Regions from separate parts of the Streptomyces sp. NPDC029041 genome, predicted to be linked through region 3. Evidence: riboswitches for the same ligand, from Rfam matches in the RefSeq annotation. Region 3 holds a riboswitch; each other region holds the start of a gene.
The links. A riboswitch is a leader RNA that binds a small molecule or an ion and turns the genes downstream of it on or off. The one in region 3 is predicted to bind cobalamin.
Positions count from the first base shown of each region.

Region 1 (9,733 bases), on a different contig from region 3:
GGACACCTTGTCGATGCCGGGGTGCCCGACCAGGTACTCGCTGACCTCCCGGTCGGCGGGCAGGATCGACAGCACGCCCTCCGGCAGCCCGGCCTCGCGGGCGATCTCGCCGAGCAGATAGGCGTCGAGCGGTGACTCGGGCGAGGGCTTGAGCACGACCGTGCAGCCGGTGAGCAGCGCGGGGGCGAGCTTGGCGGCGGCGATGAACTGCGGGACGTTCCAGGGGACCACGGCGGCCACGACCCCGACGGGTTCGCGCCGTACGAGGATCTTGCCGAGCACCCCGTCGCGCCGCTCCTCGTGAGTGAAGTTCCGGGCGACGGTGATCGCCGAGTCCCACACCATCACGGCGCCGAGGGCCTGGGCGAGGACGCTCCAGGAGTAGGGCGAGCCGTTCTGGGCGGAGATCACGCGGGCGATCTCGTCGTGCCTCGCGGTGACGGCGTCCTTGATCCGGCCGACGACCTCGATGCGCTCGGCGAGGCTCATGCGCGGCCATGGCCCCTCGTCGAACGCCCGCCGGGCCGCCGCCACGGCCCGGTCCACATCCGCCGCCGAGGCGTGCGGGACGCGTCCGATGACCTCCTCGGTGTGCGGCGAGACCACCTCGATGACGTCCTGGCCCAGGGGGTCGGTCAACTCCCCGCCGATGAACAGCTGTCCGTGTTCCACGAGCTCGGTCATGGCCGACTGCCTCCCCGGGAGCGTTCTCTGACGGTTCATCAGATACGCCCACTGATACCAGCCCCGCCCCGAGGAGTCCACGGACCGCGCACCACACGGAGACTCCTCGCTGGAACCCGTTCTAGTTATAGTGACGGGGAGCCGGCGACGGGGGACCCCATGACACAGGTGACCGACCACGGCGGAGGCGTCCGGTCGCTCCGGGTCCCGATCCCGGACAACCCGCTCGGTCACACGCTGGTGTACGTCGTCGACACCGACCGCGGCCCGGTGCTGATCGACACCGGCTGGGACGACCCGGAGTCCTGGGACACCCTCGCGCGGGGCCTCACGGCCTGCGGCACCTCGGCCGCCGAGATCCACGGCGTGGTCGTCACCCACCACCACCCCGACCACCACGGCCTTTCCGGCCGGGTCCGGCGGGCGTCGGGCGCCTGGATCGCGATGCACGCGGCGGACACCGCGGTCGTACGGCGGACCCGGGAGGCGCGTCCCGAGCGCTGGTACGCGTACATGGCGGCCAAACTCGCCGCGGCCGGTGCGCCCGAGGAGCACCTCGCGCCCCTGCGCCGGGCCCGCCCCCGTGCCCTGCCCGGCCTCTCCCCCGCCCTGCCCGACCGCGACATCGTCCCCGGCGAACTCCTCGACCTCCCCGGCCGCCGGCTGCGCGCGATCTGGACCCCGGGGCACACGCCCGGCCATGTCTGCCTCCACCTGGAGGAGACCCACCCGGGGCAACTCCCCGGCCGCGGACGCCTGTTCTCCGGAGACCACCTGCTGCCCGGGATCACCCCGCACATCGGCCTCTACGAGGACCCGGACGACGCCACCATCACCGACCCCCTGGGCGACTACCTCGACTCCCTGGAACGCGTCGGCCGCCTCACCCCCGCCGAGATCCTCCCGGCCCACCAGCACCCGTTCTCCGACGCCACCGGGCGCGTACGAGAGTTGCTCACCCACCACGAGTCCCGCCTGACGGACCTGCTGGCGCTGCTCGCCGAGCCCCTCACCCCCTGGCAGCTCGCCGAGCGCATGGAGTGGAACCGCCCCTGGGACCAGATCCCCTACGGCTCCCGCACCATCGCCGTCTCGGAAGCAGAGGCGCATCTGCGGCGGCTGGTGAAGCTGGGGCGGGCGGAGGCGGTACCCGGGAGCGAGCCGGTGACGTACGTGGCGGTGTGAAGGCCGCGCAAGCAGGGGGCGGGGCGAGCACGGTGACATCGCCGGACACCGCCGGGGCGGTCTCCTGCTTCACGACGTACCGCGTCGACGGCTGCGGGGGCGGTGTCGTCCCGGCCGGGCCGCCGGTCCGGATCGGGCACTACGAGGACACGTTCCGCCGGGTCGGCGACGGGTCCCGGCTGCTCGCCTCACGCCCCCTCCACCTTCCCTTCGGCGGACCCGCGCCGCACCCGAACCCGCCTGCCCCACAAGGCCCTTGATGCCGCCGGACGCCCCCTAGGATGGTCGGAAGCAACGCTCGCACCGGGAGAGACGCCCATGGGCACCGACGAAGCCGCACGCACGACGACCGGCAGCGGGTCCCTGGACAGCGGGTGCGCCGGGCCCATGGTGCCGCGGCTGGCCCTGGGGGCCCGGCTGCGCGGGCTGCGGGAGGAGCGGGGCATCGGGCGGGCGGACGCGGGGCATGTCATCCGCGCCTCCTCGTCCAAGATCAGCCGGATGGAGGCGGGCCGCCACGGCTTCAAACTGCGCGACGTGGCTGACCTGCTGACGCTCTACGGCGTCACGGACGAGGCCGAGCGCGCCACCCTGCTGGCGCTGGCCGAGCAGGCCAACACCCCCGCCTGGTGGCGGTCCTACAGCGATGTCGTGCCCGCCTGGACGCAGACCTACCTCGGGGCCGAGCAGGCGGCGAGCGTCATCCGCTGCTACCGGGTCCAGCGTGTTCCCGGTCTGCTGCAGACCGCCGACTACGCGCGGGCCGCCGTCCGGCTCGCGCACCCGGACGCCGGCGCGGCGGAGACCGACCGCCGGGTGGCGCTGCGGATGGCACGCCGGCGGATCCTGCACCGGCAGCCGGCGACCCGGCTGTGGGCCGTGATCGACGAGGCGGCGCTGCGCCGCCCCGTGGGCGGCGTCCGTGTGATGCGCGAGCAGCTGAGGCACCTCATCGACAGCTGCCGGCTGCCGAACGTCACGGTGCAGATCCTGCCGTTCAGCGCCGGCGCGCACGCCGCGGAGTGCGGTTCGGTCACCATTTTGCGGCTGCCCGGTGGGCAGTTGCCCGACGTGGTCCACCTGGAGCAGCTCACCGGGGCCCTCTATCCGGACCGGCCGGCCGAGATCGAGTGCTACTGGGACGCGATGAACCGGCTGGTGGTCGAAGCCGAGTCGCCCGACGAGACTCCGACCCTCCTGCACCGCATCCTTCAGGAGACCTGACGGCTCAGTTCTTGCGGGCGACGCCGCCGTACTGGTGGACTTCGGCCGGGAGGCCCAGGGCCGCCGCGTCGGGACGCCAGCGCGAGCAGGACGCCACACCCGGATCGAGCAGCTCCAGGCCGTCGAAGTAGCGCGCGATCTGCTCGGGGCTGCGCAGGATGTACGGGATCGAACCGCCGTCGTTGTACGTCTGGATGGCCCGGACGTAGTCCTCGCTGGTGTCGGTGGAGTCGTACTGCACGAGGTAGCTGCCTGGGGGCAGCGCGTCCACCAGCCGCCGGACGATCGAGCGGGCCTCGTCGTGGTCCTCGATGTGGCCCAGGATGCCCATCAGCATGAGGGCGACGGGCCGGTCGAAGTCGAGTGTCCTCGCGGCTTCCCGGACGATCGTGCCGGGCTCGCGCAGGTCGGCGTCCACGTAGTTGGTGACGCCTTCCGGTGTGCTGGTGAGCAGGGCACGGGCGTGGGCCAGCACCAGCGGGTCGTTGTCCACGTAGACGATCCGGCTCTCCGGCGCCACCCGCTGGGCGATCTGGTGGGTGTTGTCCACGTTGGGCAGGCCGGTGCCGATGTCCAGGAACTGGCGGATGCCCTCTTCGGCGGCGAGGTGGCGCACGGCACGGGCGAGGAAGTAGCGGGCGGCGCGGGCCCCGGTCTCGATCCCGGGGAACACCTCGCGGAACGCGTCACCGGCGACCCGGTCGACTTCGTAGTTGTCCTTGCCGCCCAGCCAGTAGTTCCAGATCCGGGCCGAGTGCGGCACCGAGGTGTCGATCTTGGGGAACGGCTCCTGCTCGGGGGTCTCCGCCTGGTCGGTCATGGACGCTCCTGCGTGTGTGGTCGGGGAGCCCCACGTTAGCCCCTCCACCCCCGAGAGAGGATCAACTCCTCGGCGCATCCCAGCAGTTCGACCTCCCGCCGACTCATCACCGGACTCGCGCCCCGGCGGCACAGGGCCTTGGTCAGGAAGGGGCGGGTGAGCGGGGACGGACCGGCGAGGAGGGCGGTCAGCATGACGTCGGCGGGTGCGGAAAGGAGGTCTCCGGCGACGGCGGCCTGCGCGAGGATCACCGCGGTCGTCGCCCAGTCCAGCCCAGGGTCCCCCTCCGCCGCATCAGACCAGTCGATGACCCGGGGGCCGTCGGCGGTGAGGATCACGTTCTCCGGGTGCAGGTCCAGGTGGAGGACGCTGACGGCCGGGTCGGTGGAGCACGGGGCGGGGACGGCGTGGAGGTCGCGCAGCAGCCGGGCGAGGAGGGAGCCCGCCTCGGTCAGGTCGAAGGTGCCCGCCAGGCAGGCCTGGAGCATCGTCGGGCCGGAGAGCCGCTCCATCATCAGGTCGGAGCGCGAACCGGCCGGGCGCACACGCGGCACCGGATACCCGTGGGCGCGCACATGCTCCATCACCGCGCCCTCGGTGGCCGCGTCACCCCCGCCGTCGCGCTCATGGCGCAGCACCCACGCCTCGTCGATCTCGTACACATCGGCACGACGCCCCGAGCCGAGCAGCTTTCCCGGTGGAGGTGTGGTCGGCATGGGGCGAAGCTTTCCGGCCCACCCGGCACCCCCTCAACCCGTTTCCTACGTGCGGGTACAGTAAGCGGGTCGTCATCACACCGTACGGGGGGAAGCCGGTGCAATTCCGGCGCTGACTCGCAACCGTGACCGCCGCGCACAGGCGGGAGCCGGATCGCCGCGTACGGTTCGTGACCGGCTCGCGTGCCCGGCAGCCCGCCGGTGCGCGGCACCGTCGAGGTATACGGAGCCGAGCCGCCCGGGGGTGTCCCGCGCTGCCCGGCTCCCCAGCAGGGAGAGGCACCCGCCGATCATGAACGTCCGCCGCAGCGCCGCGGTCCTGGCCGCCGTCGCCGTGATCGGCGCCGCCACCCCGGCCGCCGCCGACCCGTCCCCGTCGTCCTCCCAGGCGTTCCCCTCCGCCCTGTACGGCTCGACCGACCCGAAGTACGACGGTGTGTGGCGGCAGTCGCTCGCCCTGCTCGCTCAGGACACGGTGGGCGTGAAGCCGGCGGAGAAGTCCGTGCGGTGGCTGGTGCGCCAGCAGTGCGCCGACGGCGGCTTCGCCTCCTACCGGCCCGACCCCACCACCGCGTGCGACGCCAAGACGATGCTCGACACCAACGCCACGTCCGCCGCCGTGCAGGCCCTGGCCGCGCTCGGCGGGCACGACGGCACCACCCGCAAGGCCGTCGGCTGGCTGAAGTCCGTGCAGAACGAGGACGGCGGCTGGGGCTACTCGCCCGGCGGGGCCAGCGACACCAACTCGACGTCGGTCGTCATCGGCGCGCTCGCCGCCGCGGGCGAGAAGCCCGGCCGGGTCGAGAAGGACGGCAAGTCGCCCTACGACGCGCTGCTGAAGCTCGCCCTGCCCTGCGGCGGGGACGGCGGCGGGGCCTTCGCGTTCCAGCCGGACAAGAAGGGCGGGCTCGCCGCCAACGCGGACGCCACGGCCGCCGGTGTGCTCGGCGCCCTGGGCAAGGGCATGGTCGTCGAGCCCGGCAGGAAGTCCGAGGCGACCTGCGAGAAGGCCACGACGCCGCAGCAGGCGGCGGCGAACGGCGCGGGCTACCTCACCGCCGCTCTCGCCGAGGACGGCAACCACCTCATGTCCGCCCTGGCCGGTGCCGAGCCCCAGCCCGACTACGGCAACACCGCCGACGCGGTCGTCGCGCTCGCCGCGCAGGGGAACGCCTCCCAGGCGGAGAAGTCCGTGCGCTGGCTGGAGAAGAACTCCGCGTCCTGGGCCGCCCGGAGCGGTCCGGCCGCCTACGCCCAGCTGATCCTCGCCGCCCACGCCACGGGCACGAACCCGCGCGACTTCGGCGGCGCCGACCTCGTCAAGCAGCTGGGCGCGACGGGCCCGGCCCCGCAGACCGCCGGGAAGACCGGAACCAAGGCCTCGGACGAGAAGGAGGACTCCGGCTCCGGCTTCTTCGGGGTCTGGTGGTACGTCGGCGTCTGCCTGGTCGCCGGCATCGGCATCGGCTTCCTGTTCACCGGCCGCAAGAAGCAGCAGCTGTGACGCGCCGGGTCCTTCTGCTTCTCCTGGCCTCGCTCCTGCTGTGCGCGGGGGCGGGCCAGGCCCAGGCCGCCGGTTACCGGTACTGGTCGTTCTGGGAGCGCGACGCCGGCCACTGGGTCTACGCCACCCAGGGCCCGTCCCAGGCCCGCCCCTCGGACGGTGACGTCCAGGGCTTCCGCTTCGCGGTGAGCGAGGACTCCGCGGACGCGGCCCGGCCACGAGGCGCGGCCCGCTTCGCGGCGATCTGCGCGAAGACGCCCGCGCAGGACGGCAGGAAACGGGTGGCCCTGGTCATCGACTTCGGCACACCGTCGGACGCACCGGGGGGCGAATCCCCGCCCGCCGCCCGCACGGCCTGCGCCCGCGTCTCCCCCGACGCGACGACGGCCGAGGCCCTTGCCACGGTGGCCGAGCCGCTGCGCTACGACACCAACGCCCTGCTGTGCGCGATCTCGGGCTATCCGCGGAAGGGCTGCGGCGAACAGGTCTCCCAGCAGCAGCGAGAGCGCAAGCCGGCTGTGGAGCAGAACTCCCCCTCGGACGACGGGCCGTCCCTGGGCCTGATCGGCGGCATCGCCGTGGTGGTGGTCCTGGGCGGCGCGGCGATCTGGCAGGTACGCCGGCGTGGGTAGCAGCCCTCGGTGTCGAGGCCGAGCCCAACTGCACCCCGGAGCCTGGTGGCTCTGGGCGCTCGCCCTCGGTACCGCGGCCACCCGCACCACCAACCCCCTGCTCCTCGCCCTCCTCGTCATGGTCTCCGCCTACGTCGTGGCCACCCGCCGCCCGGACACCCCCTGGTCCCGCTCCTACGGCGCCTTCGTCAAACTCGCCCTCGCCGTGATCCTCGTCCGCCTGCTCTTCGCGACCGTCCTCGGCTCCCCCATCCCGGGCACGCACCCCCTCCTCACCCTCCCCGAGCTTCCGCTCCCCGCCTGGGCCCAGGGCATCCGCCTCGGCGGCGAGGTGACCGCGGAGGCCCTCACCTTCGCCCTGTACGACGGACTGAGACTGGCCACGCTCCTCATCTGCGTCGGCGCCGCGAACGCCCTCGCCAATCCCTCCCGCCTCCTGAAGTCTTTGCCGGGCGCCCTGTACGAGCTGGGTGTCGCGGTCGTCGTCGCCCTCACCTTCGCCCCGAACCTCATCGCCGACGTCCGGCGCCTGCGCGCCGCCCGCCGCCTGCGCGGCCGCCCGGACAGGGGCATCAGGGGCCTGCTGCAGGTGGGGCTCCCGGTCCTGGAGGGCGCGCTGGAGCGTTCGGTCTCCCTGGCCGCCGCGATGGACGCCCGCGGCTACGGCCGTACCGCCGACGTCCCGCCCGCCGTACGCCGTACCACCGCCGCCCTCACCCTCGGCGGCCTGCTGGGCGTCTGCGCGGGAACGTACGGCCTGCTCACGGCCGAAGGCGGCGCGTACGGCCTGCCCGTGCTGCTCGCCGGTCTCACCGCTGCCCTCGCGGGCCTCAAGCTAGGCGGCCGCCGGTCCCTGCGCACCCGCTACCGCCCGGACCGCTGGGACGTGCGCGCCTGGCTGGTCGTCGCCTCCGGCGTCGCGGCCGCGGCCCTGCTCGCCCTCGCCGCGGCCCGCGACCCGGCGGCCCTGCACCCGGGCGTGGTCCCCCTGGTGGCCCCGACCCTCCCCCTCGGGCCGGCTGCGGCCGTACTCCTCGGCCTGCTTCCGGCGTTCGTCGCCCCCGACCCCAAGGAGCCGTCGTGATTCGCTTCGCGGATGTCTCCGTGATCTACGACGGGGCCGACGGACCCACCGTGCGGGGCGTCGACTTCGAGGTCCCGGAAGGCGAACTCGTCCTGCTGGCGGGCCCGTCCGGCGTGGGCAAGTCCACGGTGCTGGGCGCGGTCAGCGGTCTCGTGCCGCACTTCACCGGCGGCACCCTGCGCGGCCGGGTCACGGTCGCCGGCCGCGACACCCGCACCCACAAGCCGCGCGAACTGGCCGACGTCGTGGGCACGGTCGGTCAGGACCCGCTCGCCCACTTCGTCACCGACACCGTCGAGGACGAACTCGCCTACGGCATGGAGTCGCTGGGCCTCGCCCCGGACGTGATGCGCCGCCGCGTCGAGGAGACGCTCGACCTGCTCGGCCTGGCCGGTCTGCGGGACCGGCCGATCGCCACCCTCTCCGGCGGCCAGCAGCAGCGCGTCGCGATCGGCTCGGTCCTCACCCCGCACCCGAGCGTCCTCGTCCTGGACGAGCCGACCTCCGCGCTGGACCCGGCGGCCGCCGAGGAGGTGCTGGCCGTCCTGCAGCGGCTCGTCCACGACCTCGGCACGACGGTCCTCATGGCCGAACACCGACTGGAACGCGTCATCCAGTACGCCGACCAGGTCGTCCTCCTGCCCGCCCCGGGCGCCTCCCCGGTCCTGGGCGATCCGGCCGAGGTGATGGCCGTGTCCCCGGTGTACCCGCCGGTGGTGGCCCTGGGCCGCCTCGCGGGCTGGACCCCCCTTCCCCTGACGGTCCGCGACGCCCGTCGCAGGGCGGGAGATCTCAAGCAAGAGCTGGAAGACGCCGCTCCCGAGGGGCGCGGGGAACTGCGCGACAAGCCACGGACATCCCGCACCCGCAAGCGATCCGCACACACCACCCCCCTGGGTGACGTACGGGCCCTCTCGGTCACCCGCGGCCGCGTCCAAGCGCTGCGCCACATCGACCTCACCGTCACCCCCGGCGAGACCATCGCCCTCATGGGCCGCAACGGCGCCGGCAAATCCACGCTCCTCAACGCCCTGGTCGGCCTCGTCAAGCCCAGCTCCGGATCCGTCCGCCTCGGCGACGCCACCCCCCACCGCACCGCACCGAAGGACCTCGTCCGCAAGGTCGGCCTGGTCCCGCAGGAGCCGCGGGATCTGCTCTACGCCGACACCGTCGCCGCCGAGTGCGCGGCGGCCGACGAGGACGCGGGCGCGGCCCCTGGCACCTGCCGGGCCCTGGTCACCGAGCTGCTGCCCGGCGTCACCGACGAAACCCACCCCCGTGACCTCTCCGAGGGGCAGCGGCTCGCGCTCGCCCTGGCCGTCGTGCTGACCGCCCGGCCCCCGCTGCTCCTGCTGGACGAGCCGACCCGGGGCCTGGACTACGCGGCGAAGGCCCGGCTGGTGGCGGTGCTGCGCGCGCTGGCCGCCGAGGGGCACGCCATCGTCCTGGCCACGCACGACGTGGAGCTCGCGGCGGAGATCGCCCACCGGGTGGTGCTGCTGGCCGAGGGCGAGGTGATCGCGGACGGCCCGACGGCCGATGTCGTGGTCTCCTCGCCGTCGTTCGCACCGCAGGTCACCAAGATCCTGGCCCCGCAGCACTGGCTCACGGTCGCCGAGGTCCGCGCGGCGCTTCCGTCCGGAGCCCGCTCGTGAACACCCAGAAGCAAGCCCGGGCCGTCCGCCTCGGCCCCCGCTCGGTCGCCGCCCTGATCCTCGTCAGCGCCGTGGGCGTCGTGGCCATCGGCTGGCCGTTCCTGACCCCGCCCACCTCGCGGCTCAGCGCCCACGCGCAGGACGCACCGTGGCTCTTCGCGGGCCTGCTGGTACTGCTCGTGGCGGTGGTGGCGGCGGCGATCTCGGAGTCCGGTCTCGGCCCGAAGGC
Region 1 is NZ_JBEZWO010000003.1:663,991-673,723, forward strand. Features, by position in the region: gene AB0F04_RS10220 (aldehyde dehydrogenase) at 1-684, opposite strand, end outside; gene AB0F04_RS10225 (MBL fold metallo-hydrolase) at 844-1,869, shown strand; partial or broken gene AB0F04_RS10230 (nuclear transport factor 2 family protein) at 1,899-2,129, shown strand; gene AB0F04_RS10235 (helix-turn-helix transcriptional regulator) at 2,188-3,093, shown strand; gene AB0F04_RS10240 (SAM-dependent methyltransferase) at 3,098-3,913, opposite strand; gene AB0F04_RS10245 (phosphotransferase) at 3,949-4,629, opposite strand; cobalamin riboswitch at 4,675-4,809, shown strand; gene AB0F04_RS10250 (prenyltransferase/squalene oxidase repeat-containing protein) at 4,922-6,133, shown strand; gene AB0F04_RS10255 (SCO2322 family protein) at 6,130-6,765, shown strand; gene AB0F04_RS10260 (energy-coupling factor transporter transmembrane component T) at 6,758-7,849, shown strand; gene AB0F04_RS10265 (ATP-binding cassette domain-containing protein) at 7,846-9,504, shown strand; gene AB0F04_RS10270 (ECF transporter S component) at 9,501-9,733, shown strand, end outside.
Region 1: another riboswitch for cobalamin. It lies ahead of AB0F04_RS10250 (prenyltransferase/squalene oxidase repeat-containing protein); the one in region 3 lies ahead of AB0F04_RS19005 (energy-coupling factor ABC transporter permease).

Region 2 (9,733 bases), on a different contig from region 3:
CGATGACCGGGTTGCGCGGGTCGGAGTTGACGTCGGCGGAGGGGGCCCAGTTGAGGTTGACGCCGCAGGCGGCGAGGCGCCGGCCCAGTTCGTGGGCGACCTGCTGGGTCAGTTCCACGTCGTCGACCGCGCCGAGGGCGTGGTTGCCCGGGACGGAGGATCCGCTGCGCACCTCCAGGCGGGTCACGTCACCGCCCTCCTCGTCGATCGCGACGAGGACGTCGTCACGCTCGGCCCGCAGCTGGGCGGTCAGGGCGGCCAGTTGGTCCGGCGAGGCGATGTTGCGGCCGAACAGTCCGACGGAGGCGAGGCCCTCGCCGAGCCGGCGCAGCAGCCAGTCGGGGGCGGTGGTGCCGGTGAAGCCGGGCTGGAGGACCGTCAGGGCATCGCGGGTGAGCGTGTCGGTGCCGTCGGCGAGTGTCGTCATCGGGTGAGGTCATCCCTTCACTGCGCCCGCGGTCAGGCCCGCGGCCATCTTGCGCTGGACGAGGAGGAAGAGGGCGACGATCGGCACGGCCATCATCGTGGCGCCGGCCATCATCGGGGCGTATTCGGTGCCGTGTTTGGTGGTGAAGTTGCCGAGCCAGACGGTCGCGGTCTGGTTCTTCTGGCTGAGGAGCATCAGGGCGTACAGGTACTCGTTCCAGGCCTGGATGAAACCGTAGACCGAGGTGGCGACCATGCCGGGGGCCAGGAGCGGGAAGACGACCCGGAGGAAGGCGCCGGTGCGCGAGCAGCCGTCGACCATGGCCGCCTCCTCCAGTTCCTTCGGGATGTTGACGATGAAGCCGCGCAGCGTCCACACCGTGAAGGGGAGGATGAAGGTCAGGTACGTGATGATGAGGCCGGTGAGCCGGTCGTACTGGCCCAGGTCGTTGAGCAGCAGGAACACCGGAATGATCATGGCGACCAGCGGCACCATCTGGACCGCGAGGATGCCCACGATCACGATCTTGCGGCCGCGGAAGGCGAACCGGGAGATGGCGAGCGCGGCCAGCAGTCCGACGGCCATGCCGATGACGACCACGGCCAGCGACACGACCATGCTGCGGCCCACCGGGCCCCAGAAGTCGGCGATGTCCAGCGCCCGGCCGAAGTTGTCCAGGGTGAAGCCCGTCGGCAGCAGGCTGGGATCCGGGTCGATGGCGTCCTTGGCGGGTTTGAACGCGGTGTTGAGCATCCAGTAGAGCGGGAAGCCCGCGATGAGGAAGACCAGGAGACCGAGGAGGTTCCAGCCGAGCCGCGGGTTCCTGCGGCGGCGGGCTCCGGCGAGCGTGCTCATTCGACCTCTCCGATCTTCAGCATCTGCCGCATGTAGACGGCGACCACGCCGAGCAGCAGCAGGACGGTGACCAGCGCGATGGCCGAGCCCTGGCCGTAGTCGTTGACCACGAACGCCCGGTCGTAGGAGTAGGTGTTGAGGACCTGGAACTCCGGCTCGGGGTGGCCGCCCCGCATGACGAACACCTGGGGGAAGACGCCCATGTCCCAGATGACCGACAGGGTCGTGAGCATCACGATGATCGGCTTGAGGACGGGCAGGGTGACGAACCGGAACACGCCCCAGGAGCCGGCGCCGTCCAGCCGGGCCGCCTCCTCCAGCTCCTTCGGGACCTGGGTGAGACCGGCACTGAGGGTGATGACCACGAACGGCACGGCTCCCCAGATCACCAGCAGCATGATCACGGCCAGCCCCTGGGGGCCGCTCGCGAACCAGTTGTGGCCGACCATGTCGACGCCGGGCAGCTTGCTGAGCAGCGCGTTGAAGACGCCGTAGTCCGAGTCGAAGAGCCACTTGAAGACGGTGGTCGCCACGATCACCGGCATGCCCCAGCTCGCCACCAGCACGATGTTGATGAGCATCTTCAGCCAGCCGGAGACCCGCTGGAGCAGCAGGGCGAGCGCCATGCCGATCACCATGGTGAAGACGACGGCGCCGGCCGCGAAGACGATGGTGCGCACGACGACGGCCCAGAACTCGCCGTCGCCCAGCACCTTGGCGAAGTTGTCGAACCCGACCGTCTCGGCCGGCTGGAAGCCCCACAGCTGGGACTGCCCGAACTTCTGGAAGGACAGGGTGACCAGGCGGGCCAGCGGATAGCCCATGACCAGGGCGAGGATCAGCAGGCAGGGCGCGAGCAGCAGCCAGGGGACCGAGGCCCCGCCCGGCGTGCGCTGTCCGCGGGGCCGCCGGTTTTCCAGGGGCGGCGGTGGTGGCTGCCGCGGTGGCGGCACCTTGGCGGTGGTGGTGGTCTCTGCGGCACTCATCGCGCGCTCCTTGACGATCCCTCAGGCCGTACGAGATGCAGGGCCCCGTCGAGGACTGCGGGGAGGCGACGGGGCCCTGCGCTCAGGTCACTTGGTGTTGATGACCTTGTCGATCGCGGCGTCCGCCTCCTTGGCGGCGGCCTCGACGGACTTCTTGCCGGTGCCGATGTTCTGCAGCATGGTCTGCAGGACCTGGGCCTTCTCGACCTGGCCCCAGCCGGGCGCCATCGGGACGAACCAGCTGGACTCGGCCGCGGTGGCGGGGACGGCCGTCTTCGGGTCGTTCTTGAGCGTCGCGAGGTCGGTCTTGTTGTTGGGCAGGTTGCCCTTGGCCATCAGGCCCTTCTGGCCGGAGGAGCCGGTGAACGCGTTGATCCACTCGGCGGCCAGGGCCTGCGCGTCGGACTTCACCGGCACGGCGAGGTCGGAGCCGCCCAGGAAGACGGGCATGTTCTTGCCGGACGGGCCGGGCATCACGAAGTTCTCGAGGTTGCCCTTCAGCTTGCCGGTCTTGTCGTTCTTCGGGTCCTCGGCGGTGGCGCCCTCCCACGCGGCGGCGAAGATCATGGCGGACTTGCCCTGGCCGTAGACGATGTAGCGGTCGGACTCGTCCTTGGTCTTGTCGCCGTGCATGTAGGAGTCGACGACGTTCTTGAACTCCTTCAGGCCCTTGAGGGACTCGGGCGAGGAGAGGGATGCCTTCCACTGGCCGCCCGACTCGGTGGCGATGGCGCCGCCGGCGTCGTAGACGAAGGACATGGCCGCGTACCAGTCGCGGGTGGGCTGGTACCAGGCGCTGAACTTGTCGCCCTGCTTCTTCTGGATCTTGTCCAGGGCGGCGGTCAGCTCCTTGTACGTCTTCGGCGCCGACTTCACCCCGACGGACGCCGCCACGTCCTTGCGCCAGTTGGCGACGCGACCGCCGGCGTAGTACGGGACGCCGTAGGTCTTGCCGTCGTAGGTGACCGAGGCCTTGAGGCCGTCCAGCCAGGCGTCGGAGTTGTCGAACGTGGCCGCGTCGAGGGGGGCGAAGGCGCCCTTGACCATGTAGCCGAGCATCTCGGTGTTGCCCATCTCGACCACGTCCGGGGCCTTGTCCGTGGCGAGGACGGCGTCGAGCTTGGCGTTCTTGTCGGGCCAGCCGTAGTACTCGTGATTGATCTTGAGGCCGGGGTGCTTCTTCTGCACCGCGGCGTCGGCGGCCTTCACCAGTGCGGGCCAGTTGTTCTGGGCGTCGACGGTGAGCCAGACGGTCAGCTCCTTGGCGTCCGCGCCCTTGTCGGAGTCCCCGCCGCCTTCGCCCCCGCATGCCGCGATGGAGACCATCATGCCCGCGATACCGATCGCGGCTGTCAGCTTGCGCTTCACGCCACCCTCCTCAGGGATCCCACAACCCCCCTGGCTCCCCGCAGTGAACGTGGGGCCGGGCCTGGACCAATGGTGTAGACCAGTACCGGGGAGCTTGGACCAGACCAGAAGGCCTGTCAAGGGCCTCGATACGGCCCTGACCAGCCGTTATGCGACCTACATATGCAGGAACCTTTAAGTAAGAAGGCAGCGAAAATCCGCGCGGGACGCGGCATACTGCGGGTAGACCACAGGGAATGGTGGACTAGACCAAAAGAGACGCCGACGGTATACAAGTGGGATCGTGTCGGCAGACCGGGCCGGGAAGGCGGAGCATGAGCACCGACGTCAGCAGTGCGGAGAACGAGAACGGGGTGCCCGTCCGTACCGCGCGCGTGCCCAAGTACTACCGCCTGAAGAAACACCTGCTCGACATGACGGAGACCCAGGCCCCCGGCACGCCGGTCCCGCCCGAGCGCACCCTGGCGGCGGAGTTCGACACCTCGCGCACGACCGTGCGCCAGGCGCTGCAGGAACTGGTCGTCGAGGGCCGGCTGGAGCGCATCCAGGGCAAGGGCACCTTCGTCGCCAAGCCGAAGGTCTCGCAGGCGCTGCAACTGACCTCGTACACCGAGGACATGCGCGCCCAGGGCCTCGAACCCACCTCGCAGCTGCTGGACATCGGCTACATCACCGCCGACGACCGCCTGGCCGGACTGCTCGACATCACACCCGGCGGACGCGTGCTGCGCATCGAGCGGCTGCGCATGGCCAACGGCGAGCCGATGGCGATCGAGACCACCCACCTGAGCGCGAAGCGCTTCCCGGCGCTGCGGCGCTCCCTGGTGAAGTACACGTCCCTGTACACGGCGCTGGCCGAGGTCTACGACGTCCGGCTCGCGGAGGCCGAGGAGACCATCGAGACGTCGCTGGCGACCCCGCGCGAGGCCGGTCTGCTGGGCACCGACGTCGGGCTGCCGATGCTGATGCTCTCCCGGCACTCGCTGGACCGGGACGGCCGGCCGGTGGAGTGGGTGCGGTCGGTCTACCGCGGGGACCGGTACAAGTTCGTGGCCCGCCTGAAGCGGCCTGCCGAGTGACCGCGCCGCAGGGCTTCCGTCGCTGCTGACGCCTGGTTTCGGTTGGGTACCGCATTGCGGACGAGGGGTTCCGTTCCCGCCTCACCCTGACCTAGATTGCCTGCGCCGCAAGTGATCACCAAGGGGACGGAGCCGCCTGATGTCGCAAGCCCCACAAGCCAGCAGAGGGCCGGTGGTGACGCCCGTGCGCGTCGTCATCGCGGTCTGCCTCATAGCGCCCTTCGTGGCCATGCTGTGGGTCGGCTCGTACGCCAAGACCGACCCGGCCTTCATCGGGATCCCGTTCTTCTACTGGTACCAGATGGCCTGGGTGCTGATCTCCACCGCTCTGACGATGATCGCCTACAAGCTCTGGCAGCGTGACCAGCGCGCCCGCTCGGCCGCGAAGGGCGGTGCGTCGCAGTGAAGGACGGCGTGAACGGCGTCGCGCTCGGCGTCTTCATCTTCTTCTTCCTGGCCGTCACGGTCATGGGCTTCCTGGCCGCGCGCTGGCGCAAGGCCGAGAACGAGCACAGCCTCGACGAATGGGGCCTGGGCGGACGGTCGTTCGGCACCTGGATCACCTGGTTCCTGCTCGGCGGCGACCTGTACACGGCGTACACCTTCGTCGCCGTGCCGGCGGCGATCTACGCGGCGGGCGCGGCCGGCTTCTTCGCGGTGCCGTACACGATCCTGGTGTACCCGCTGATCTTCACCTTCCTCCCGCGCCTGTGGTCGGTGTCCCACAAGCACGGCTACGTCACGACCTCCGACTTCGTGCGCGGCCGCTTCGGCTCGAAGGGCCTGTCGCTGGCGGTGGCGCTCACCGGCATCCTGGCGACGATGCCCTACATCGCGCTCCAACTGGTCGGCATCCAGGCCGTGCTGGACGTGATGGGCGTCGGCGGCGGCGAGAACACCAACTGGTTCATCAAGGACCTGCCGCTGCTGATCGCGTTCGGCGTGCTGGCGGCGTACACGTACTCCTCGGGTCTGCGGGCCCCCGCGCTCATCGCGTTCGTGAAGGACACGCTGATCTACATCGTCATCGCGGTGGCGATCATCTACATCCCCATCAAGCTGGGCGGCTTCGACGAGATCTTCGCCAAGGCCGGAGAGGCGTACGGCCAGACCAACCCGGCGACGGGCGCGCCGCGCGGTGCGCTGACACCGGCCGAGCCGGGCCAGTGGACGTACGCCACGCTGGCGCTGGGCTCCGCCCTCGCGCTCTTCATGTACCCGCACTCGATCACGGCGACGCTGTCCTCGAAGAGCCGTGAGGTGATCCGCCGCAACACCACGATCCTGCCGCTGTACTCGCTGATGCTGGGTCTGCTGGCGCTGCTCGGCTTCATGGCGATCGCGGCCGGCATCAAGGTGCAGAACGGGCAGCTGGCGATCCCGCAGCTGTTCGAGACGATGTTCCCGGACTGGTTCGCGGGTGTGGCGTTCGCGGCGATCGGCATCGGCGCGCTGGTGCCGGCGGCCATCATGTCCATCGCGGCCGCGAACCTCTTCACCCGCAACATCTACAAGGACTTCATCAAGCCGGACGCCACTCCGGCGCAGGAGACCAAGGTCTCCAAGCTGGTCTCCCTGCTGGTGAAGGTCGGCGCCCTGGCCTTCGTCCTCACCATGGACAAGACGGTCGCCATCAACTTCCAGCTGCTGGGCGGCATCTGGATCCTGCAGACCTTCCCGGCCCTGGTCGGCGGCCTGTTCACGCGCTGGTTCCACCGCTGGGCGCTGCTCGCGGGCTGGGCGGTCGGCATGATCTACGGCACGGTCGCGGCGTACGGCGTGGCCTCCCCGACGCAAAAGCACTTCGGCGGCTCCGCGAAGGAGATCCCGGGCATCGGGGAGATCGGCTACATCGGCCTCACGGCGTTCGTGCTGAACGTGGTGGTGACGGTGGTCCTGACCTTCGTCCTGAAGGCCCTGAAGGCCCCCGACGGCATCGACGAGACCAAGCCGGAGGACTACACGGCGGACGCGGGCGACCCCGGCGTCCAGGTGGAACTCCCGCCCGCCACCGCCGGTTCGGCTCACTGACCCCAGGGGCGCGGGGCCGTATCACTCATGCGGCTCCGCCGCGTGGGCGCGAACAACCACACAACACCCGCAGCGGGCCGCCGAGATCACACCAACGGCGGCCCGCCGTCGTACACACGCACGCCCCGCCCGAGCGTGACCGGAACCCCTTCGCGGCACTGACGGAGATCACTCTTCTCACCTGCCAGCTGACGCTCTGAAACCGTCGCGACACAACATCTGGGGGTGCCGCCCGAACCCGGCACAAGATGTATGCTCATGCTCGCTGCCGCCGCAGGGGAATCCGGTGCGAATCCGGAACTGTCCCGCAACGGTGTACCCATGCCCATATAGGCGTATGGGCGTCAGTCCGAGGACCTGCCGACAGCGCGCCCGGCCACCCGGCCGGTGTGCCCTGACGTCCGGGCCTCGTGGAATGGGCCGGTGGACGCGACGCCGCGTGCGCTCGTGTGCTGCCCCCTGCCCTCGACGAGGCCCCCGTGCCGAGCGAGGGAGAGCCCCACGTGACCATCGCGCCAGCCGAACCGGTCTCAGCCGCCGAAGAAGAGCACGACGCCCCCGGTGCCGCGCTGCTGCGGACCCTGACCGAGCTGACCGCCGACCTCCCCGACGCCGATCCCGGCCGGGTCGCCGCCGCCGCGTTGCGCGGCCGCTCCGCGCGGGCGGACGAGCGGGAGTTGCGGGAGCTGGCGACGGAGGCCGCGGCCGGTCTGATCTCCGAGGACCCCGCCTACTCCCGGCTGGCCGCCCGGCTGCTGACCATCGGCATCCGTGAAGAGGCCGCCTCGCAGGGCGTCACGTCCTTCACCGAGTCCGTCGCGGTCGGCCACCGCGAGGGCCTCATCGCCGACCGCACCGCCGAGTTCGTACGCGTCCACGCCGCCCGTCTCGACGCGCTGATCGACCGGGCGGCCGACGACCGCTTCGGATACTTCGGCCTGCGCACGCTGCACAGCCGCTACCTGCTGCGTCACCCGCACACCCGCAAGGTCGTCGAGACGCCCCAGCACTTCATGCTGCGGGTGGCGAGCGGCCTCGCCGAGGACGACACCACGCGCGCACTGGACGAGGTCGCGGCGCTCTACGGGCTCATGAGCCGCCTCGACTACCTCCCCTCCTCCCCCACCCTGTTCAACTCCGGCACCCGGCACCCCCAGATGTCGTCCTGCTACCTGCTCGACTCCCCCAAGGACGAGCTGGACTCCATCTACGACCGGTACCACCAGGTGGCCCGGCTGTCGAAGCACGCCGGCGGCATCGGACTCGCGTACTCCCGCATCCGCGCCCGCGGTTCGCTGATCCGCGGCACCAACGGCCACTCCAACGGCATCGTCCCGTTCCTGAAGACCCTGGACGCCTCGGTGGCCGCCGTGAACCAGGGCGGCCGGCGCAAGGGCGCGGCGGCGGTCTACCTGGAGACCTGGCACTCCGACATCGAGGAGTTCCTGGAGCTGCGCGACAACACCGGTGAGGACGCCCGCCGTACGCACAACCTGAACCTCGCGCACTGGGTGCCGGACGAGTTCATGCGGCGCGTGAACGCCGATGCCCAGTGGTCGCTGTTCTCCCCCTCGGACGTGCCCGAGCTGGTCGACCTGTGGGGCGCGGAGTTCGACACCGCCTACCGGGCGGCCGAGGCGAAGGGCCTGGCGAAGAAGACCCTGCCCGCCCGCGAGCTGTACGGCCGCATGATGCGCACCCTGGCGCAGACCGGCAACGGCTGGATGACCTTCAAGGACGCCGCCAACCGCACCGCCAACCAGACGGCCGAGCCCGGCCACGTCGTGCACTCCTCCAACCTCTGCACGGAGATCCTGGAGGTCACCGACGACGGTGAGACGGCGGTCTGCAACCTGGGCTCGGTGAACCTCGGCGCGTTCGTGACCGGCGGGGACATCGACTGGGAGCGCCTGGACGAGACCGTCCGCACGGCCGTCACGTTCCTCGACCGGGTCGTGGACATCAACTTCTATCCGACCGAGCAGGCGGGCCGCTCCAACGCCCGCTGGCGTCCGGTCGGCCTCGGCGCGATGGGTCTGCAGGACGTCTTCTTCCGGCTGCGCCTGCCCTTCGACTCGCCCGAGGCCAAGGCCCTGTCCACCCGTATCGCCGAGCGCATCATGCTCGCCGCCTACGAGGCCTCCGCCGACCTCGCCGAGCGCAACGGCCCCCTTCCGGCCTGGGCGAAGACCCGTACGGCCCGGGGCGTGCTGCACCCCGACCACTACGACACCGAGCCGGCCTGGCCGGAGCGCTGGGCGGCCCTGCGCGAGCGCGTCGCCACGACCGGCCTGCGCAACTCGCTGCTCCTGGCCATCGCGCCCACGGCCACCATCGCCTCCATCGCGGGCGTGTACGAGTGCATCGAGCCGCAGGTGTCCAACCTCTTCAAGCGCGAGACGCTGTCGGGCGAGTTCCTCCAGGTCAACTCCTACCTGGTGGACGAGCTGAAGCGGCTCGGCGTGTGGGACGCCCGCAGCCGTGAGGCCCTGCGCGAGGCCAACGGCTCGGTGCAGGACTTCGCCTGGATCCCCGAGGACGTGCGCGCCCTCTACCGCACGGCGTGGGAGATCCCGCAGCGCGGTCTGATCGACATGGCGGCGGCCAGGACTCCGTACCTGGACCAGTCCCAGTCGCTGAACCTCTTCCTGGAGACGCCGACCATCGGCAAGCTCTCCTCGATGTACGCCTACGCCTGGAAGTCCGGGCTGAAGACGACGTACTACCTGCGCTCGCGCCCGGCGACCCGCATCGCCCGTGCCGCGAAGGCCAGCGTCCCCGTGCAGGCCACCCCCGATCCCGAAGCGGTCGCCTGCTCCCTGGAAAACCCCGAGTCCTGCGAGGCCTGCCAGTAATGACCAGCCAGAACCTGCTCGACCCCGGCTTCGAGCTGACTCTCCGCCCCATGCGCTACCCGGACTTCTACGAGCGCTACCGGGACGCCATCAAGAACACCTGGACCGTGGAGGAGGTCGACCTCCACTCCG
Region 2 is NZ_JBEZWO010000004.1:193,242-202,974, forward strand. Features, by position in the region: gene AB0F04_RS11240 (glycoside hydrolase family 3 protein) at 1-427, opposite strand, end outside; gene AB0F04_RS11245 (carbohydrate ABC transporter permease) at 437-1,282, opposite strand; gene AB0F04_RS11250 (sugar ABC transporter permease) at 1,279-2,268, opposite strand; gene AB0F04_RS11255 (extracellular solute-binding protein) at 2,356-3,636, opposite strand; gene AB0F04_RS11260 (GntR family transcriptional regulator) at 3,951-4,715, shown strand; gene AB0F04_RS11265 (DUF3311 domain-containing protein) at 4,855-5,121, shown strand; gene mctP (monocarboxylate uptake permease MctP) at 5,118-6,746, shown strand; cobalamin riboswitch at 6,992-7,126, shown strand; gene AB0F04_RS11275 (ribonucleoside-diphosphate reductase subunit alpha) at 7,250-9,601, shown strand; gene AB0F04_RS11280 (ribonucleotide-diphosphate reductase subunit beta) at 9,601-9,733, shown strand, end outside.
Region 2: another riboswitch for cobalamin. It lies ahead of AB0F04_RS11275 (ribonucleoside-diphosphate reductase subunit alpha); the one in region 3 lies ahead of AB0F04_RS19005 (energy-coupling factor ABC transporter permease).

Region 3 (9,733 bases):
TCCCCTATGCGTGAGACGAGGACGAGTGCTGCTAGCGGGCCGCTACCGGCTGGATGTGGAGATCGGGCGCGGTGGAATGGGAGAGGTCTGGCGTGCGTACGACGAGACGCTCGCCAGAGCGGTGGCCCTCAAGCTGCTGCTGCCCCAGGACACCGACGCGACGGCGGCCTCCCGGTTCCGTCTGGAGGCTCAGACCGCCGGGCGCCTCAACCATCCCAACGTGGTCGGTGTGCTGGACTTCGGGGAGTACGACAACCGGCTGTACCTGGTGATGGAGCTGGTCGAGGGCGACAGTCTCGCCGGGGTGCTGAACGGCTCGGGCGCGCTGCCCGCCGAGCGGGTGGCCGCGCTCGCCGCGCAGGCGTCCGCGGGGCTCGCCGCCGCGCACGCGCAGGGCATCGTGCACCGGGACGTCAAACCCGCCAACCTGCTGCTGGACGCGGCCGGCACGCTGAAGATCGGGGACTTCGGCATCGCGCGGTTCCTCGACGACCCCGGCGCCGCGCTCACCGCCACCGGCCAGATCATCGGCACCGGCCTCTACCTCGCGCCCGAGCGGGCCCTGGGCAAGCCGGCGGGGCCCGCCTCCGACATGTACTCCCTGGGCTGCGTGCTCTACCAGCTCCTCAGCGGGCGCCCGCCGTTCGAGGCCGACACCGCCGTCGCCCTGCTCCACCAGCACCTCGACTCTGCTCCCGTGCCGCCTCGCGAGCTCGGTGTGGCCGGGCTTCCGCCGGCGTTCGAGAACTATCTCCTCGGTCTGCTCGCCAAGCAGCCCGAGGACCGTCCCACCGCCCAGCAGGCCGCCGAGTGGTTCGCCCAGGGCGCCTGGCGGGGTCTGCCCGAGCCGCTGCCGGAGGTCTCGCCGCCGCCGCGGCCGAACACCGCCTCCGCGGCGATGCCCGCCGGGCCGGGACCGTACGCGACCGCCGAGACCGGCAGCCCGACCACGTACGCGCTGCCGGCCACCACGGGCCACCGCGCCGCCGCCCGGGCGGCCCAGTCGGGGCGTTCGGGCCGCTCGCGCGGACGCGGCGGTCACGGCAACCGGTCGAAGCTGGCCGCGACGGCAGCCGCCGCGGCACTCTTCATCGCCGCGATGCTCATCGGCATGCGCTGGTTCACGCCCGACACGACCACGGAGGGCACGGAACCCGACGCGTCCCCGAGTGCGAGCAGCCCCGCCGCCGCGCCGTCCGCCGACTCCGCCACGCCCGGCTCCTCCGGTCCGCAGGCCGACCCGGCGGCCGGCCCGGCAGCGGCCGACACGCCCGCCACCGGCACCGTGGGGGATCTCACTCCGTCCACGCCGCCTCCTTCGCCGACCCCTCCCGCGCCCGCGCCGACCGCCGCGACCCCGACGGAGGAAGTGGGCGACGGCGGCCCGCAGCAGCCGGATCCGGAGAAGCCGGGCCCGGCCGGGGACGACGGGGCGGGCGACGACGGCGGGGACGACGGGGGCGAGGACTGACACGGCCCGGACATCGCGCGGAGAGACCCCGCGCGGAGCGCGTGGACCAGCCGGAGGATGCGCCGGTGTGCGAACGGGCGCCCCCTCGCGCGCCCCTTGGGTGGCTTGTCATCGCCCTTATCCCGGCCTTATTGTCACCAGGCCTTGGTGAACGGGAAATCCGGTGTGATGCCGGTGCGGCCCTCGCCACTGTGAATCGGGAAGTCCGGCTCCGGCCCTCACGGGCAGCCACTGGGTCCTTGCGACCCGGGAAGGCGGAGTCCGGGCGGTGGTACCCGTCAGCCAGGAGACCGGCCAAGGCGCGTCAACCATCCACGAGGTGCTGGAGAGGGTCTGCTGAGCCATGCACATAGCCGAGGGTTTCCTTCCTCCGGCGCACGCGGTCGCCTGGGGCGTCGCGTCGGCGCCGTTCGTCGTCCACGGGGTCCGGTCGCTCACCCGTGAGGTGCGCGAGCACCCCGAGAGCACCTTGCTCCTCGGGGCGTCCGGTGCCTTCACGTTCGTCCTGTCCGCTCTGAAACTGCCGTCCGTGACCGGCAGTTGTTCGCACCCCACCGGCACGGGCCTGGGAGCCGTCCTGTTCCGGCCGCCCATCATGGCGGTGCTGGGCACCATCACCCTGCTGTTCCAGGCACTGCTGCTCGCGCACGGCGGCCTGACCACGCTCGGGGCCAACGTCTTCTCCATGGCGATCGTCGGCCCCTGGGCCGGATACGCCGTCTACAAGCTGCTGCGGCGCTCCAACGCGCCGCTGATGGTGGCGGTCTTCTCCGGCGCGTTCGTCGCCGACCTGTCGACCTACTGCGTCACCAGCGTGCAGCTGGCCCTCGCGTTCCCCGACCCGAGCAGCGGATTCCCGGGCGCGCTCGGCAAGTTCGGCTCCATCTTCGCCGTCACCCAGATCCCGCTCGCGGTGAGCGAGGGCCTGCTGACCGTGCTCGTGATGCGGCTGCTGGTGCAGTCCAGCAAGGGCGAACTGACCCGGCTGGGTGTCCTCCTCGCCAAGAAGCAGGCCCCGGCCGAGTCCGAGGCGGTGGCCCGATGAACCGCAACACGAAGATCAACCTGGTGCTGCTGCTCGCCGTGGTCGCGCTCGCGGTGCTGCCCCTGGCGCTCGGTCTCGGCGACCACAAGAAGGAGCCGTTCGCGGGGGCCGACGGCGAGGCCGAGACGGCGATCACCGAGCTGAAGCCCGACTACGAGCCGTGGTTCTCGCCGCTGTACGAACCGCCGTCCGGCGAGATCGAGTCGGCACTGTTCTCCCTCCAGGCGGCCCTCGGCGCCGGGGTCCTCGCCTACTACTTCGGCCTGCGCCGGGGACGCCGGCAGGGTGAGCGGCGGGCGCTGGAACGGGAGGCCGACAGCGCGCTCTCCGACACCCGCGGGACGTCCGCCGAGGAACGGGACTGAGCCCGGGTGCTGCCGATCGACGCGGCGGCGCACAGCAGTCGCTGGCGCCGCCGCCATCCCGTGGACAAGGCCGTGCTCGGGCTCGGTCTCACCGTGCTCGCGATCTCCCTGCCGCCCTGGCCGGGCGCGGCCCTGGTGCTCCTGACGGCCCTGCTGGTGCTGCTGGGTCCGGCCGGTGTGCCCGGGCGGCGGCTGTGGCGGGCCTACCGGGTGCCGCTGGGCTTCTGCGTCACCGGCGCGCTCACGCTGCTCGTCCAGGTGGGCGGGCCGAAGGGGTTCGTCTCCCTCGCCGGCGACGGGCCGGTGCGGGCCGCGGAGTTGCTGCTGCGGACCTCTGCGGCCTCCCTGGGCGTGCTGCTGTTCGCCTTCACCACGCCCATGTCCGACCTGCTGCCCCGACTGGTCCGGGCCCGGATCCCGGCTGCGGTCGTCGACGTCGCGCTCGTGACGTACCGGATGAGCTTCCTGCTGCTGGACTCCATGCGGCGCATCCGGGAGGCCCAGGCGGCCCGGCTCGGGCACACCAGCCGGGGCGCTCAGTGGCGTTCCCTGGCCGGGCTCGGCGCCACCGCGTTCGTCCGGGCCTTCGACCGGGCCGGCCGGCTCCAGGCCGGGCTCGCCGGGCGCGGCTACGACGGCACCCTGCGGGTCCTGGTGCCCGAGGCCCGGGTCTCCGTCCGCTTCACGGCGGCCAGTTGCGCGCTGCTCGTCGCGCTGGCCGTCCTCACCTTCGCACTGGAAAGGCCGCTGACATGAGCGAGCCCGCCCTCGTCGCCCTGCGGGGCGCGTCCTTCGCCTACGAGGACGGCCCGACCGTGCTCAGTGGCCTCGACTTCGAGATCCGCGAGGGGCGGGCGCTGGCGCTGCTCGGCCGCAACGGCAGCGGCAAGACCACACTGATGCGGCTGCTCAGCGGCGGCCTGAAGCCGCACGAGGGGCGGCTGACGGTCGAGGGCCAGCCGGTGGCGTACGACCGCAAGGGGCTGACCCGGCTGCGGACGACCGTGCAGCTGGTGGTGCAGGACCCCGACGACCAGTTGTTCGCGGCGTCCGTCGAGCAGGACGTGTCGTTCGGGCCGCTGAACCTCGGTCTGGACGACACGCAGGTACGGGCGCGGGTGGCGGAGGCGCTGGCGGCCCTGGACATCACGGCCCTGGCCGACCGGCCGACCCATCTGCTCTCCTACGGACAGCGCAAACGCACGGCCATCGCGGGTGCGGTCGCCATGCGGCCGCGCGTCCTCGTCCTGGACGAGCCCACGGCCGGACTCGACCCCGACGGCCAGGAGCGGCTCCTCACCACTCTCGACGGGCTCCGTGCCGCCGGCACCACGGTGGTGATGGCCACCCACGACGTCGATCTCGCCCTGCGCTGGGCCGACGACGCCGCGCTCCTCACGCCGTCCGGTGTCCGCACCGGGCCCGCGGCCACGGCACTGGGCCGCACGGATCTCCTGCGCGAGGCGGGGCTGCGTCTGCCGTGGGGTGCGGCGGTGACGGAACTCCTGCGGTTCCAGGGCCTGGTGACGGAAACGGAGCCGGGTCCGCGTACACCGGACGAGCTCGCCGGGCTCGTGGGAGGGCGGCTGGGGGCGCCCGGAGGGTGAGGGCCCTCCCGGCGGTGGGCCGGGCCGGCCGAAACGCGCTTGTCCGGCGCCGCCGCGCGGCACTACGTTGCCGGGGTGGATCTGTTCTCCCGCACCTGGACGGCGCTGCGCGCGGCGGTGGCCGCTCTCTCCGACGAGGACTTCGGGCGGCCCTCCGGCTGTACGGGCTGGCTGGTACGGGACCTGGTGTGCCATCTGATCGTGGACGCCCAGGACGTCCTGATCACCCTGGCCACCCCCGCCGACCGCGAACCGACCCGTGACGCGCTGACCTACTGGGACGTCTCGGACACGCCGCCGACCGGCGACGACCCGCTCGACGCCCTGACCGTCCGGCTGGCCGCCGCGTACGAGGATCCGGGCCTGCTGAAGTTCCATCTGGACGACGTGGGCTCCGCCGCCGGGCGCGCGGCCCTGCTCGCCGATCCGGCCGGCCGGGTCGGCACCCGTGACGAGATCCTCACCGTGGGCGACTTCCTCTCCGCCTATGTCATGGAGTGGACGCTGCACCACCTCGACCTGGTCGCCCACCTCCCGGGCGCGAAGCCCCCGCCCGCGGAGGGGCTCGCCCGGTCCCGGGACATGCTGGAGCGGATCGCGGGGAGCCCGTTCCCGTCCGCCTGCACCGATGTGGACGCACTGCTGATCGGCACCGGGCGGCGTGCGCCGACCGAGGCGGAGCAGGCCGGGCTCGGCGATCTGGCCTCCAGGGTGCCCCTGTACCTGGGCTGACTTCGCGGGCGCGAAACCGTGGCCCGCGGGGCCGCCGTCGGACCGCTGCGGCCCGGGTGCGACCATGGCCGCCATGGACATCCGCCGCAGGAACAACGTCAACGTCATCCCCGGGCCCGACGGCGCGCCGGTGCTGCTCCTGGCCCACGGGTTCGGCTGCGACCAGAACATGTGGCGGCTGGTGGTGCCGGCGCTTGCCGAGCGCTACCGGGTGGTGCTGTTCGACTACGTCGGCTCCGGCGGCTCGGACCTCGCGGCCTGGAGCGAGGAGCGGTACTCCTCGCTCCAGGGCTACGCCGCTGACGTGGTCGACGTCTGCGAGGAGCTGGACCTGCGGCACGCGGTCTTCGTCGGGCACTCGGTCAGTGCCATGGTCGGCGTACTGGCGGCGCAGGCCGCGCCGGAGCGGATCGGGGCGCTCGTGATGGTGACCCCCTCGCCCTGCTACATCGACGACGAGGGCTACCGCGGCGGCTTCAGCACGGAGGACATCGACGAGCTGCTCGCCTCCCTGGAGGCGAACTACCTGGGCTGGTCGTCCGCCATGGCTCCGGTGATCATGGGCAACCCGGACCGTCCGGAGCTGGGCCAGGAACTCACCAACAGCTTCTGCGCCACCGACCCCGACATCGCCAGGGTCTTCGCCCGCACGACCTTCCTCACCGACAGCCGCGAGGACCTGAAGGGCGTGTCCGTACCCACCCTCGTACTGGAGTGCGAGCAGGACGCCATCGCGCCCCGCGAGGTCGGCGCCTGGGTGCACGCGGCGATCCCCGCCTCCCGACTGGTCACGCTCGACGCCACCGGGCACTGCCCGCAGCTCAGCGCACCGCAGGCCACCACGGCGGCGATCCTCGACTTCCTCGAGTCCCGGAAGTGATGTGCCGCACGGGCGGCGTGCCGGAGCCCACCGGGACGGGGGACGAGGCGAGCACGGCGGCGGCGTTCACCGCGCTGCTGGAGGACAGCGCGGAGGATTTGTACGAGTCCGCCCCCTGCGGCTACCTGTCCACGATGATGGACGGCACCATCGCCAAGATCAACACGACGCTGCTGGACTGGCTCGGCCTGGACCGTGGGGCCGTCGCGGGCCGCAAGCGCTTCGCGGACCTGCTCACCGTCGGCGGGAAGCTGTACCACGAGACGCACTTCGCTCCGCTGCTGCGCATGCAGGGCGAGGTGCGGGGCATAGCCCTGGACATGCGGCGCCAGGAGGGCGGCCCGCTGCCGGTGCTGGTCTCCGCCGTGGTCAAGTGCGGCACCGAGGGCGAACCCCTGCTGAACCGGATCACCGTCTTCGACGCCTCGGACCGCCGCGCCTACGAGAAGGAGCTCCTGCGCCGGCGCCAGGATGCCGAGCGGGCCCGCGCCGAGGCGGACGAGGCCCGCCGACAGGCCGAGGCCGACCGGGCCAGGCTGGCCCACGCCCTCGCCGTCCTGCAGCGCTCCCTCGTGCCGGATTCGCTGCCCGCCGTGCCGGGCCTGGAGACGTCCGTGCACTACCACACGGCGTCCCCGGACCAGCTCGGCGGCGACTTCTACGACCTGTTCCCCGTGGCCGGCGGCCGGTGGGCGTTCTTCCTCGGCGACGTGTGCGGCAAGGGCCCCGAGGCCGCGTCCCTCACCTCGCTGACCCGCTACACCCTGCGTGCCGCCGCCCACCACGACCCGGATCCGGCCTCGGCGCTGAGCACGCTGAACGCCGTCCTGCACGAGCGGTACACCGGCGACGGCAACCCCCGGTACTGCACCTGCATCGTCGGGACGGTCGAGCCGGGCGGTGAACACGGCAGCGCCCTGGTGCGCCTCGCCTCCGGCGGCCACCCACCGGCCCTCGTCCTGCGGGCGGACGGCCGAGCCGAGTTCCTGCCCACCCCCGGCGGCCTGCTCATCGGCGTCGTCCCCGGCGCGCCGATCGGCACGGCCGAGACCGTCCTGGCGCCCGGTGACACGCTCGTGCTGTACACCGACGGCCTCACCGAGGCCCGCACCGGTCCCGGCCGCGACGACCTGTACGGCGAGGACGCCCTGCGCGCCTTCGCCACCGAGCACGCTCCCGCAGCACCGCACGCGGTGATCACCGCCCTCACCGGGCTGCTCGAGAGCTTCGGCGACGGGCTCGACGACGACACCGCTCTGCTCGCCCTCGGCGTTCCCGCCACCCCTTCCGCATCGGCCCCGGCAACGAGTCACACCTCATGAACGCGCTCACCATCAGACAGCTCGACACCACCAAGGGACCGGTTCTGTTCGTGGCCGGCGACCTGGACTTCGACCAGGCCCCCGTGCTGCGCGGATGGCTCGACCAGCTGCCCCTGTCGCCGGGGCAGTGCCTGGTCCTGGACCTGTCGGGCCTCTCGTTCTGCGACTCCTCGGGCATCACCGCCCTGCTCGCCGCCCGCCAGCACGCCCTGGCCGCCCACGCCGACATCGCCCTGGCCGCCGTACCGGCGAACCTGCTGCGCGTCCTCACCCTCGTCGGTCTCGACCAGGTCTTCACCCTGCGCCCGGACTCCAGCGCCGCGTCATGAGCCGTACGGGAGGGCGGGGAGGACGGACACCGGCTTGAGGTGCTTCCCGGCAGGCGGCGGCCCCCTCGTCCCGGAGGGCTCTGCTGCCTCGCCCCGGCGTACGGGCTCCCGGCCGCCGCGCCTCCTGGCGCTCCCCGCACACCTCCGCCCGGCCGGAAAACGCTTGGACTGCGCGGCCGGCATCGCGGGACACTTCCGGACTCGACCCGATACCTCACACATCCGTTGCGGCGATGGCCCCTGCCCGCACGCGCGGCGCGGCGGACGGCCACAGAACGACACAGGGGTGGGATGGAAACGCCGGAAACACACAGGGCATTACCGGGCAGGCGCTCGGTGCTTCTCGCACTTCGCTATTACGGACGGGAGCTGTCCCGGCTGCGCCGGTGGACGGCACCCACGATGCTGCTCTCGGCGCTGGGCAACATCGGAATCAACTACGTCGCGCCGCTGATCGTCGCCAAGCTCGTCGCGGACATCGCCGGGAACAAGGACGTCACGGCCGGCTCGGCGCTGCCGTACGTGCTCGGCTTCGCCGCGGTCCTGCTGGTCGCGGAGGCACTGTGGCGCGTCGCCCTGCACTGCCTCAGCCGTCTCGACGCCCTGGGCATCGAGCACCTGTACGTGATCGGGATGGACGAACTGTTCGCCAAGGACGCCGCGTTCTTCCACGACAACTTCGCCGGTTCGCTGACCAAGCGGGTCCTCAGCTTCGCCTCCCGGTTCGAGCAGTTCGTCGACACGCTGACCTTCCAGGTCGTGGGGAGCTTCGTGCCGCTGGTGTTCGGCGCGGTGGTGCTGTGGCGCTACGAACCGCTGCTCGTCGTCGGCCTGCTGGCGATGATCGCGCTGACGGCGGTGCTGGTCGTGCCGCTCGTCCGGCGCCGCCAGGCACTCGTGGACCGGCGTGAGGAGGCGATCGCCCGGGTGTCGGGTCATGTCGCCGACAGCCTGATGAACATGGACACGGTGCGTGCGTTCGCCGCGGAGGGGCGCGAGGCCGCCGAGCACCGCTCCCGGGTCGCGACGTCCCGCCGGCTCACCATTCGGTCGTGGGACTACGGCAATCTGCGCATCGACACGCTGGTCGCGCCGATGTCCGTGCTCACCAACGCGATGGGACTGCTCCTCGCGGTGACGCTGGGCGGCGGCACGCACGGGGTGGAGGCGGTCGTGGTCGCCTTCGCCTACTACACCAACGCGACCCGGATCATGTTCGAGTTCAACCAGATCTACCGTCGGCTGGAGAGCTCGATGACGGAGGCCGCGCAGTTCACCGAGCTGCTGCTGACGCCGCCGACCGTGCTCGACCCGCCGGACCCGGAGCCGCTGCGGTCCCGGGCCGCCGACGTCCGCTTCGAGAAGGTGACCTTCGCCCACCGGGGTGGCCGGCCGCTGTTCGAGGGACTCGACCTGGCCGTGCCGAGCGGGGCGAAGATCGGCCTCGTGGGCCGGTCCGGCGGCGGCAAGACCTCGCTCACCCGGCTGCTGCTGCGGATGACCGACATCGACGACGGCCGCATCCTGATCGGCGGCCAGGACATCAGCCGGGTGCGCCAGGCGGAGCTGCGCGGACGGATCGCGTACGTGCCGCAGGACCCGGCGATGTTCCACCGCAGCCTGCGGGACAACATCGCCTTCGCACGGCCGGAGGCCACCGACGCCGAGATCCTCCGGGCGGCCGGGGCGGCCCACGTCACCGAGTTCGCCGAGGCGCTGCCCGACGGCTTCGACACCATGGTGGGCGAGCGGGGCGTCAAGCTGTCCGGCGGGCAGCGCCAGCGGGTCGCTCTCGCGCGGGCCATCCTGCGGGACGCGCCGATCCTGCTGCTCGACGAGGCGACCAGCGCCCTGGACTCCGAGAGCGAACTGCTGATCCAGGAGGCGCTGTGGCGGCTCATGGAGGGGCGGACCGCGCTGGTGGTGGCGCACCGGCTGAGCACGGTCGCGGGCATGGACCAGCTCGTCGTCCTCGACCGCGG
Region 3 is NZ_JBEZWO010000007.1:71,299-81,031, reverse strand. Features, by position in the region: gene AB0F04_RS19010 (serine/threonine-protein kinase) at 26-1,471, shown strand; cobalamin riboswitch at 1,600-1,785, shown strand; gene AB0F04_RS19005 (energy-coupling factor ABC transporter permease) at 1,815-2,516, shown strand; gene AB0F04_RS19000 (energy-coupling factor ABC transporter substrate-binding protein) at 2,513-2,881, shown strand; gene cbiQ (cobalt ECF transporter T component CbiQ) at 2,888-3,637, shown strand; gene AB0F04_RS18990 (ATP-binding cassette domain-containing protein) at 3,634-4,488, shown strand; gene AB0F04_RS18985 (maleylpyruvate isomerase N-terminal domain-containing protein) at 4,564-5,220, shown strand; gene AB0F04_RS18980 (alpha/beta hydrolase) at 5,294-6,100, shown strand; gene AB0F04_RS18975 (SpoIIE family protein phosphatase) at 6,100-7,422, shown strand; gene AB0F04_RS18970 (STAS domain-containing protein) at 7,419-7,751, shown strand; gene AB0F04_RS18965 (ABC transporter ATP-binding protein) at 8,043-9,733, shown strand, end outside.